2 regions of the Pseudarthrobacter sp. R1 genome follow, and region 2 is predicted to be linked to the other one. Evidence: riboswitches for the same ligand, from Rfam matches in the RefSeq annotation. Region 2 holds a riboswitch; the other holds the start of a gene.
What was found. A riboswitch is a leader RNA that binds a small molecule or an ion and turns the genes downstream of it on or off. The one in region 2 is predicted to bind thiamine pyrophosphate.

Region 1: another riboswitch for thiamine pyrophosphate. It lies ahead of thiD (bifunctional hydroxymethylpyrimidine kinase/phosphomethylpyrimidine kinase); the one in region 2 lies ahead of M8J71_RS13865 (FAD-dependent oxidoreductase).

Annotation. Positions count from the first base shown of each region.
Region 1 is NZ_JAMKFI010000008.1:1,276,678-1,281,199, forward strand. It holds gene M8J71_RS16885 (ribonuclease E/G) at 1-2,168, shown strand, start outside; TPP riboswitch at 2,328-2,425, shown strand; gene thiD (bifunctional hydroxymethylpyrimidine kinase/phosphomethylpyrimidine kinase) at 2,433-3,956, shown strand; gene rplU (50S ribosomal protein L21) at 4,220-4,522, shown strand, end outside.
Region 2 is NZ_JAMKFI010000008.1:645,899-650,420, reverse strand. It holds gene M8J71_RS13880 (4a-hydroxytetrahydrobiopterin dehydratase) at 1-290, opposite strand, end outside; gene M8J71_RS13875 (thiazole synthase) at 336-1,145, opposite strand; gene thiS (sulfur carrier protein ThiS) at 1,150-1,386, opposite strand; gene M8J71_RS13865 (FAD-dependent oxidoreductase) at 1,383-2,738, opposite strand; TPP riboswitch at 2,731-2,849, opposite strand; gene thiE (thiamine phosphate synthase) at 2,877-3,614, shown strand; gene M8J71_RS13855 (RNB domain-containing ribonuclease) at 3,675-4,522, shown strand, end outside.

The DNA of each region.
Region 1 (4,522 bases), 630 kb from region 2:
GCCGCGAGTCCGTTGATCGGCAGATGATCGTGCGCCAGCGCGACGACAGAATCCAGATCGCCGTCCTCGAAGACGGTGTCCTGGCCGAGCACTTCGTATCAAAGACCCAGCAGGATTCCCTGATCGGCAACGTGTACCTGGGCAAGGTCCAGAACGTGCTGCCCTCCATGGAAGCCGCCTTCGTGGACATCGGACGCGGCCGCAACGCCGTGCTGTACGCCGGCGAGGTGAACTGGGAAGCGGTCAACCTCGAGGGCAAGCAGCGGCGCATTGAAAACGCCCTTAAATCAGGCGATACCGTCCTGGTCCAGGTGACCAAGGACCCTGTGGGACACAAGGGCGCCCGCCTGACAAGCCAGATCTCGCTGCCCGGCCGCTACCTGGTGTACGTGCCCGGCGGTTCCATGACCGGCATTTCGCGCAAGCTGCCCGACGTGGAACGCAACCGCCTCAAGCGCATCCTCAAGGACCGCCTCCCCGAGCAGGCCGGCGTGATTGTCCGGACCGCCGCCGAGGGTGCTTCCGAGGAAGAGCTGACGCACGACATCAACCGGCTGCGCGCGCAGTGGGAGGGCATCGAGAGCCAGTCGAAGTCCACCAAGATCCTTGCCCCTGAACTGCTCTACGGCGAACCGGACCTCACCATCAAGGTGGTCCGCGACGTCTTCAACGAGGACTTCTCCAAGCTGATCGTCTCGGGCGAGGAAGCCTGGGACACCATCGAGGCGTACGTTACGTACGTAGCGCCGGACCTGGTGGGCCGCCTTGAGAAGTGGACCAAGGACCAGGACATCTTCGCTGCCTGGCGCATCGACGAGCAGATCCACAAGGCGCTCGAACGCAAGGTCTTCCTGCCCTCGGGCGGTTCGCTGGTGATTGACCGCACCGAGGCCATGACCGTGGTGGACGTCAACACCGGCAAGTTCACGGGCAGCGGCGGCAACCTCGAAGAGACGGTGACCAAAAACAACCTCGAGGCTGCGGAAGAAGTTGTCCGCCAGCTCCGCCTCCGCGATATCGGCGGCATCATCGTCATCGACTTCATCGACATGGTCCTGGAATCCAACCGCGACCTCGTGCTCCGCCGCATGGTGGAATGCCTGGGACGCGACCGCACCAAGCATCAGGTTGCGGAAGTTACGTCACTCGGCCTGGTGCAGATGACGCGCAAGCGGATGGGCACCGGGCTCCTCGAAGTCTTCGGCGAACAGTGCGAAGCGTGCGCTGGCCGCGGCGTGGTTACCCATGACGACCCCGTTGAGCACCGACGGGCCAACATTGTGGCCGCCGAGCACCACGTCCAGCGAACCGACAGCAGGCCGGAAGCCCGCAGCGAAGGCCACCGCAACGACGCCCAGCGCGTCGACAACAACCAGCCCGGCGCGCGCCCGGACCGCAAACGCCGGCGGGGCCGCGGTGGCCAGCAGCCGGAGGTTGCCCCGGCAGCAGCAGCCGTGCACGTCCACACGGTCCACCCCGACCCCTCGGACGCTGAACGGCATGCCAAGGCGGAGGCCACAAGGCTGGCCCTTGCCAACATTGCCGCCGCCGCGCATGCAGCCCACCTGCACGACGACGAAGTGGCGGCGGCCAAGCAGGCGGCCGCCACCCAGCCTGCCGCTGCCTCCGCAGCCGAAGCTGCGAAGCGTGACGACGAAGCGCGCCAGGCTGCCGTGCTGACCTTCGGCGGCGAGAAGGTGGTGCTGCCGTTCGTTGAGCACGCTGAAGAGCAGCCGCAGAAGCCTGCCCTGACCTTGGACCGGCTTGCGGAGGCCTTCGCCCACCTTGGCCAGCCGGCACCTGCCGAAGACCAGCCCGAGCAGGCAGAACCGGAGCAGAAGCCGGTGGAGCCCGTGGAATCGGCGGCGCCCGTACAGGCGCCCGCAGCTGCAGCACCGGCGAAGGACTACAGCGACCACACGCTGGAGCAGTCCCGGCAGCGCCGGCCGCGGCGCAACCGCAGTGCCAGCCGTGCCCAGGGAGCTGCCAACGAAACCACTGTGCAGCATCACGAAAACGTGGCGTCAGCCGGCACGGGGCATACCCACGAGGCGAAGGCCCCCGAACCGGCCGGTGCCGGCGGCTCCAGTGACGGCAATGCCGGCACCGTGAAGCCGGCCGAGGCGCCCATCATCCTGGGCGTCGGGGTTCCGGCCTCGGAGCTCTAAGCGTCCCCGGCAAGTAAATGCCCGGCCAGCCACAACAGGGCCGGCCGGGCATTTTCGTGTGTAAGGCCAGCGATGCAACGGCAGTGCGGCATTTCAAGGCACGGCGCCGGGTCGCAATGTGTCACCTTCGGCCTGCGCCAGGCAAAAAAGCTAGGCTGGGGAACCGACACGGGGTGCCGCGCAGAGAGCCGGCTGAGATTCACACCCGTTGAACCTGTCCGGCTAGCACCGGCGAAGGGATGTCTCTTGTCTACGACCCTTGTAATGCCCACTGCCACCTCGGCAACATTTCCTGCGGCACCGACACGCCCGGGCAGGCCCGTACCCCGGGTCCTTTCCATAGCAGGCTCCGACCCTTCCGGCGGCGCCGGTATCCAAGCCGACCTTAAGAGCATTGCCGCGCTGGGCGGCTACGGGATGGCTGCCATTACGGCCCTGACCGCCCAGAACACCCGCGGAGTCCGGTCCGTTCATGTGCCGCCCGCAGCGTTCCTGAGCGAGCAGCTGGATGCGGTCAGTGACGACATCGGCATCGACGCTGTGAAAATTGGAATGCTGGGCAGTGCCGAGGTGATCGAGGCAGTGGCGGCATGGCTCCGGAAGGTGCGCCCCGCCGTCGTGGTCCTGGACCCGGTGATGGTCGCCACCAGCGGTGACCGGCTCCTGGAAGAATCTGCCGAAGCGGCACTGCGCGGGCTTCTTCCGCTGGCCCACCTCATCACCCCCAATCTGGCGGAGCTTGCCATGCTCGTTGGCGGCGAACTGCAGGACACCTGGGCCGGGGCGCTGGAACAGGGCCGCGCCCTCGCCGCTGCCACCGGCGCCATTGTGCTGGTCAAGGGCGGCCACCTGGACGGCGACGAGTGCCCCGATGCGTTGGTTAACACCACGGGCCTTCTGTCCGATGAAGTAGTGGTGGTGCCGGGGGAGCGGGTGGCAACGCGGAACAGCCATGGCACTGGCTGTTCACTGTCCTCCGCCATGGCAACGGCACAGGCACGCCTGGGGGACTGGGAGGCTTCCCTCCGTGAAGTCAAACCCTGGCTGGCCGGCGCGCTGGAGGCATCGGGAACACTGGAGGTGGGAACAGGCAACGGGCCGGTGCACCACTTCCACCACCAGCAGCCGGTGCTATCTGAAGGGAGCTTCGCCGCAATACTCTGGCGCGAGGCGCAGCAGGACCTGGACGACATCCATGCCCTGGACTTCATCCGCAACCTGGCCTCGGGCAGCCTGGGCGAGAAGGAGTTCGCGTACTACCTCGCGCAGGATGCCATCTACCTCAACGGCTATTCGCGCGTGCTGGCCAGGGCCAGTGCACTGGCACCCACCGAGGCGGAGCAGCTCTTCTGGGCGGCCTCTGCCCGGCAGTGCCTCGAAGTCGAGTCCGAGCTGCACCGCTCCTGGCTGGGCACGCGAACCGTGCAGCCCGGGCTTGGCCCTGTTACGAAGTCCTACGTGGACCACCTGACGGCGGCATCGGCGTCGGGCAGTTATGCGGTCCTGGCGGCGGCCGTTTTGCCCTGCTTCTGGCTCTACGCCGAGGTGGGAGCAGCGCTTTACGCCCGGTTCGTTGCCGCCGGCGAACCGTCGGTGCACCCGTATGCGGACTGGCTGCGCACCTACGCGGACGAAGACTTCGCAGCTGCCACCCGCAGGGCCATTGCGATCGTGGACGAAGCGGCACGTTTGGCCTCGGCCGCGGACCGGGCAGCAATGGTCACGGCGTTTAGGCAGTCCTGCCGCCTGGAAGTGGACTTCTTCGACGCGCCGCGCCTGTACTCCTGACGCACTGCCCGTGGCCTTGCCGGTACTATGGTGGGGCACGGTGCGGACGCCGGAGTTGAGCTGTGGCACCTATCACAGTCCACCCGCCGGAACCAGCCTCATTTGCGGCCGAAGGCAAAATTAGCGTATTCTAGATCTTCGGTGCTTACGCCAACACTTGGGTTATGACCCCACGGCGTTGAGGCACAGCGAGAAACCAGGCTTTTACAGGCCGGTTCCGCACGCAAATTTAGTAATAAACGTCGAGAGAAGTGAGTTCCCAAGTGGTGTACGCGATTGTCCGCGCAGGCGGCCGCCAAGAGAAGGTTTCCGTTGGAGACTTCGTTACCCTGAACCGCGTCGCCGGTGGAGCTGGCAGCACCATTCAGCTGCCCGCACTGCTCCTGGTTGACGGTGACAAGGTCACCTCTGCCGCTGCTGACCTGGCCAAGGTAACTGTTACGGCTGAGATCCTGAACGACCTCCGTGGTCCGAAGATTGTGATCCAGAAGTTCAAGAACAAGACCGGTTACAAGAAGCGCCAGGGTCACCGCCAGGAACTGACCAAGGTCAAGATCACTGGTATC
Region 2 (4,522 bases):
GCGGCGGCTTCACTCACGGCCTCGGCCGCGCCCACGTCGCGTGCCGTGACTTCGCCCCCGGCGTCGTGCGAGGTGTAAAGGAGGAAAACCCGGTTGTACCGCCAGTCCAGGTCCGGGTGGTGGTTCTGTTCCTCGGCAAGGCGTCCGACGGCGGCAATCAGCTCAAGTGCGGCAGCCGCCGTCGGCACCTTGTACACCGTCACCAGCGCACCTTGGCTGTACCGCCAGTCGGTCAGGACGGCCAGTGCGTCCTCGAGCCGCTCGGGAGAAAGAATGTCCTTGCCGGCCATGGCTGCTCCTCACCTTATGGCTGGCGGAGCGGCACCGGGAGCGGGCTACAGGAACTCTGCCCGGCCCTCCATGGCCGACGACGCCAGTGCGTGTTCGCGGCGCGGGATCCTGCCCGCCGCTTTCGCCAGCCTACCGGCGATGACCGCATGTTTGAAGGCCTCTCCCATCAAGGCAGGATTCTGCGCCCGGGTTACGGCGGTAGCCAGCAGCACGGCGTCGCACCCCAGCTCCATGGCCAGGGCCGCGTCCGAGGCGGTACCGATGCCGGCGTCCAGGACCACCGGAACCGAGGCGCGGGAGACGATCAGCTCGATGTTGTGCGGGTTAAGGATGCCCAGCCCGGTGCCGATAGGCGCCCCGAGCGGCATCACTGCGGTGGCCCCAAGGTTCTCAAGCCGGAGCGCCAGGACGGGATCGTCGTTGGTGTAGGCGAAAACCTTGAAGCCCCTGTTGACCAGTTGTTCCGTGGCGTCCACCAGTTCGACGGCGTCCGGCAGCAGGGTCTGTTCGTCAGCTATGACTTCCAGCTTCACCCAGTCGGTTTCCAGTGCCTCACGGGCCAGTTCCGCCGTCAGCACGGCATCCCTGGCAGTGAAGCAGCCTGCCGTGTTGGGCAGCACGCGGATGCCGTGATCCACGAGCAGCTGGAAGAGCGAACCTGTCTCGGCTGTGGAATACCGCCGCATTGCCACCGTGGTCAGCCCGGTGCCGGAGGCCAGGAGGGCAGCCCCGAGGCCGTCCAGGCTGGGCGCGCCGCCGGTGCCCATGATGAGCCGGGATGCCAGGGTGACGCCGTCAATGACCAGCGGATCATCGAGGCCCGCCACGCTTGGAGTGGTGATGGTTTCGGTCATGGTGTCAGCCTCCCTGCACAGCCGTGACGAGTTCGACCTCGTCGCCGTCCGCGAGCGCGGTGGTAAACCACTGGCTGCGCGGTACAACCTCGGAATTGTGGGCTACGGCCACACCAAGCTTTTGGCCGTCGGTTGCCTGCCCGTTGGCGGCCAGGGGGCGGCCGGTGACCTGGCTGACGAGCACGGTGATGGAGGCGCCGTCAGGGACGGGGTGCCGGGTTCCGTTCAAGGTGATGTTCATGCTGATTCCTTCGTGGGCGATGTGTGGCGGAAGTGGTTGGTGGGTGAGCCGGTGGTTAAGCGGGCGCCTGCCCTCGTCGTAAAGCGGCCCGGGCTGAAGGCCGCCCATCGGGGGTCCTCGCGGCCGTCCAGCAGGTCCCGGCAGACGGCGGCTGCGGCCGGCGTCAGCAGGACTCCGTGCCGGAAGAACCCGGTGGCGATGATGAGCCCGGAAACGTACCCGCGCTCCCCGTCGGCCGCTGCCTCCGGGGCGGGAACCCGCCCCAGCAGCGGCGCGTTGTCGGGCGTTGCGGGACGGGCGCGCGCTGTGCATTCCAGCAGTTCGAGTTCGGCGACGGCGGGAACCAGTACCTGCGCGTCGCGGAGGAGCTGGTACACGCCACCGGCGGAAACGGCGTCCGTGCCGGACAGCGCATCCTCACGCTGCGTTGCCCCGATCACCACCGTGCCGTCCCTGCGGGGAACGATGTAGACCGGAACGCCGTGCACCAGCCCGCGGACCGTGGACGTCACCAGGGGCTGCAGGTGCCGGGGCACTGCCAGGCGCAGGATGTCCCCATGGACGGGCCGCAGTGGCAGGTTCAGCCCTGGCGGCAGCTCTTCAAGAGCTGCCGCGTGCAGCCCGTTCGCCACCACTGTTTCGGCGGCCAGCACGGTTCCCCCGTCCGCCAGGCGCACGCCGGCAACAGCTCCCCCGCGCCACAGCAGCCCGGTTGCCTTGGCCGCTACCGCAATACCGCCGACGAAGCCGGCTGCCGCAGTGCCGCGTCCCGCACCTTTGTCTCTGTCCCCGCGTCCGCCATCCGTGCCATGAGCCAAGGCGGCCTGCAGGCACGCCACCAACAGCCGCGGGTCCACCTGGTGGTCGGCCGGAGTGTCCAGGGCGCAGGCGATCCCCGGGCTGAGCAGGGGTTCCCGCTGTCGCGCGTCCCGGACGGTCAGCGGCTCTACGGACAGGCCGCTGGCCTGCTGAACGGCGCGGAGGTCCATCAGGGCGCGGCGGTCGGCGGCGTCGGCACCCACGGCGAGGGTCGGCGTCGTAATGTATCCCGGATCTGTTCCCGACGCTTCGGTGAGGCCGGCGGCAAAAGCCGGCCAGCGGGCCGAGGCATCCAGCATGAATTCCAGGAGATCCTCCTCCTGGTAGTGCAGCTCGCTCACCGGGGCAAGCATCCCGGCGGCCGCCCAGCTGGCCCCCGAACCCGGTGCGTCATCGATCACCACCACGGAACGGCCGGAACGCTTCGCCTCCCACGCGATACCGTGGCCGATCACGCCGCCGCCGATCACCGCCACATCAGCATGGATGGTGTCGGCCGCGTCCACGGTCGGGGGCTCTGATGCTGCGCCCATCTGTCTCCTTCCCTACGCCGGTATTAGCCGGATCAGGTCAAGCGGTCGGCTCTGACGCCCTCTCAGCCCGGCGCTTTGTGACAGCTGCCGCGGGCTCCCGCAGTACGAGGCCAGTGTAGAGGAACTAGGCTTTCCCCCATGAATGTGTCCCACACCCCTGCCGCCGGCACCGACGTCCTCAGCAGCGCCAAGATCAGCAACGGCGTCAACGCCGCCCGCCTCTACCTCTGCACCGACGCCCGCAGGGACCGCGGCGACTTCGACCAGTTTGTGGACGCAGCGTTCGCCGGCGGGGTGGACATCATCCAGCTGCGCGACAAGACCATCGAGGCAGCAGAGGAGCTGGAACTCCTGGCGGTGCTCAAGGAAGCGGCAGAGCGGCACGGCCGGCTCTGGGCTGTCAACGACCGTGCCGACATCGCGGTGCTGTCCGGGGCACCTGTCTTCCACATCGGCCAAAAGGACCTGCCCCTGGACGCTGCACGCACCCTGCTGAACGGCAACGCCGCCATCGGCCTGTCCAGCCACACCCCGGCCCAGGTGGACGCGGCGCTCGGTGCGGCCGCCCGCCCCGCCGGGCTGGACTACTTCTGCGTGGGACCAGTGTGGGCAACCCCCACCAAACCGGGGCGGGCAGCAGTGGGACTGGAGCTGGTGAAGTATGCCGCCGAAGCTGCCCGGCCGGCGGAGCAGGAAGGGCAGTCCGACGGCGGTGTTCCCTGGTTCGCGATCGGCGGCATTGACCATGGCAACGTGGAGCAGGTGGTGGACGCAGGCGCACGCAGGATAGTGGTGGTCCGGGCCATTACGGAAGCGGGCGATCCAGCAGCCGCCGCTGCTGCACTGCTCGCCGCCCTGGATGCCCCAAACTCCTGACAACGCCGCTCCGGGCCCGATGCCTGCACTATGGCCCCAATTCCGGCTAGGCTGATTTTCGTGTCACACCATCGGCTGGCCCCCAACGTCCACGAGCACAACAACGCGCTTGAGGAAGCGCTGAGTGCCCTGAGGACCGAGCTGGAGCTGCCGGGCACCTACCCCGAGGAGGCGGTGGCTGACGCGAAAGCGGCAGTCGAATCCCTGCAGCTCCCTACTTACGACCTCACCGGCGTCGAATTCATCACCATCGATCCGGCGTCGTCCACCGACCTGGACCAGGCGCTGTTTATTGAAGCCGACGGCGACGGCTACCACGTGCTGTACGCTATCGCCGATGTGCCCGCGTTTGTGGCCCCCGGCGGGCCCCTGGACGCTGAAACGCGCCGCCGGGGCCAGACGTTCTATGCCCCCGACGGCCGGATCCCGCTGCATCCGGAAGTCATCAGCGAACAGGCCGGGAGCCTCCTTCCCGGGCAGGACTGCTCGGCGTTCGTCTGGGACTTCCGCCTGGACAGCGCCGCCGAGGTGACGTCCGTGGCCGTAAAGCGGGCCCGGATGCGCAGCCGCGCGAAGCTCAGCTATAAAGGCGTGCAGGCGGAGCTCGACGCCGGTACCGCCTCCCCTGTGCTGCAGCTCCTTAAGGAAGTGGGGCTCAAGCGCGTGGAGTTGGAACGGGCCCGCGGCGGCGCCAGCCTGAACATGCCGGAACAGGAGATCGTCCAGCTTCCCGACGGCGGCTACCGGATTGCCGCCGCTCCCCAGCTTCCGGTGGAGGACTGGAACGCGCAGATTTCCCTCATGACCGGAATGGCCGCGGCGGGCCTGATGCTGGCGGGGAAGGTGGGCATCCTGCGGACCATGCCGTCCCCGGACGAGCGCTCCCTGAACCATTTCCGGCTTCAGAC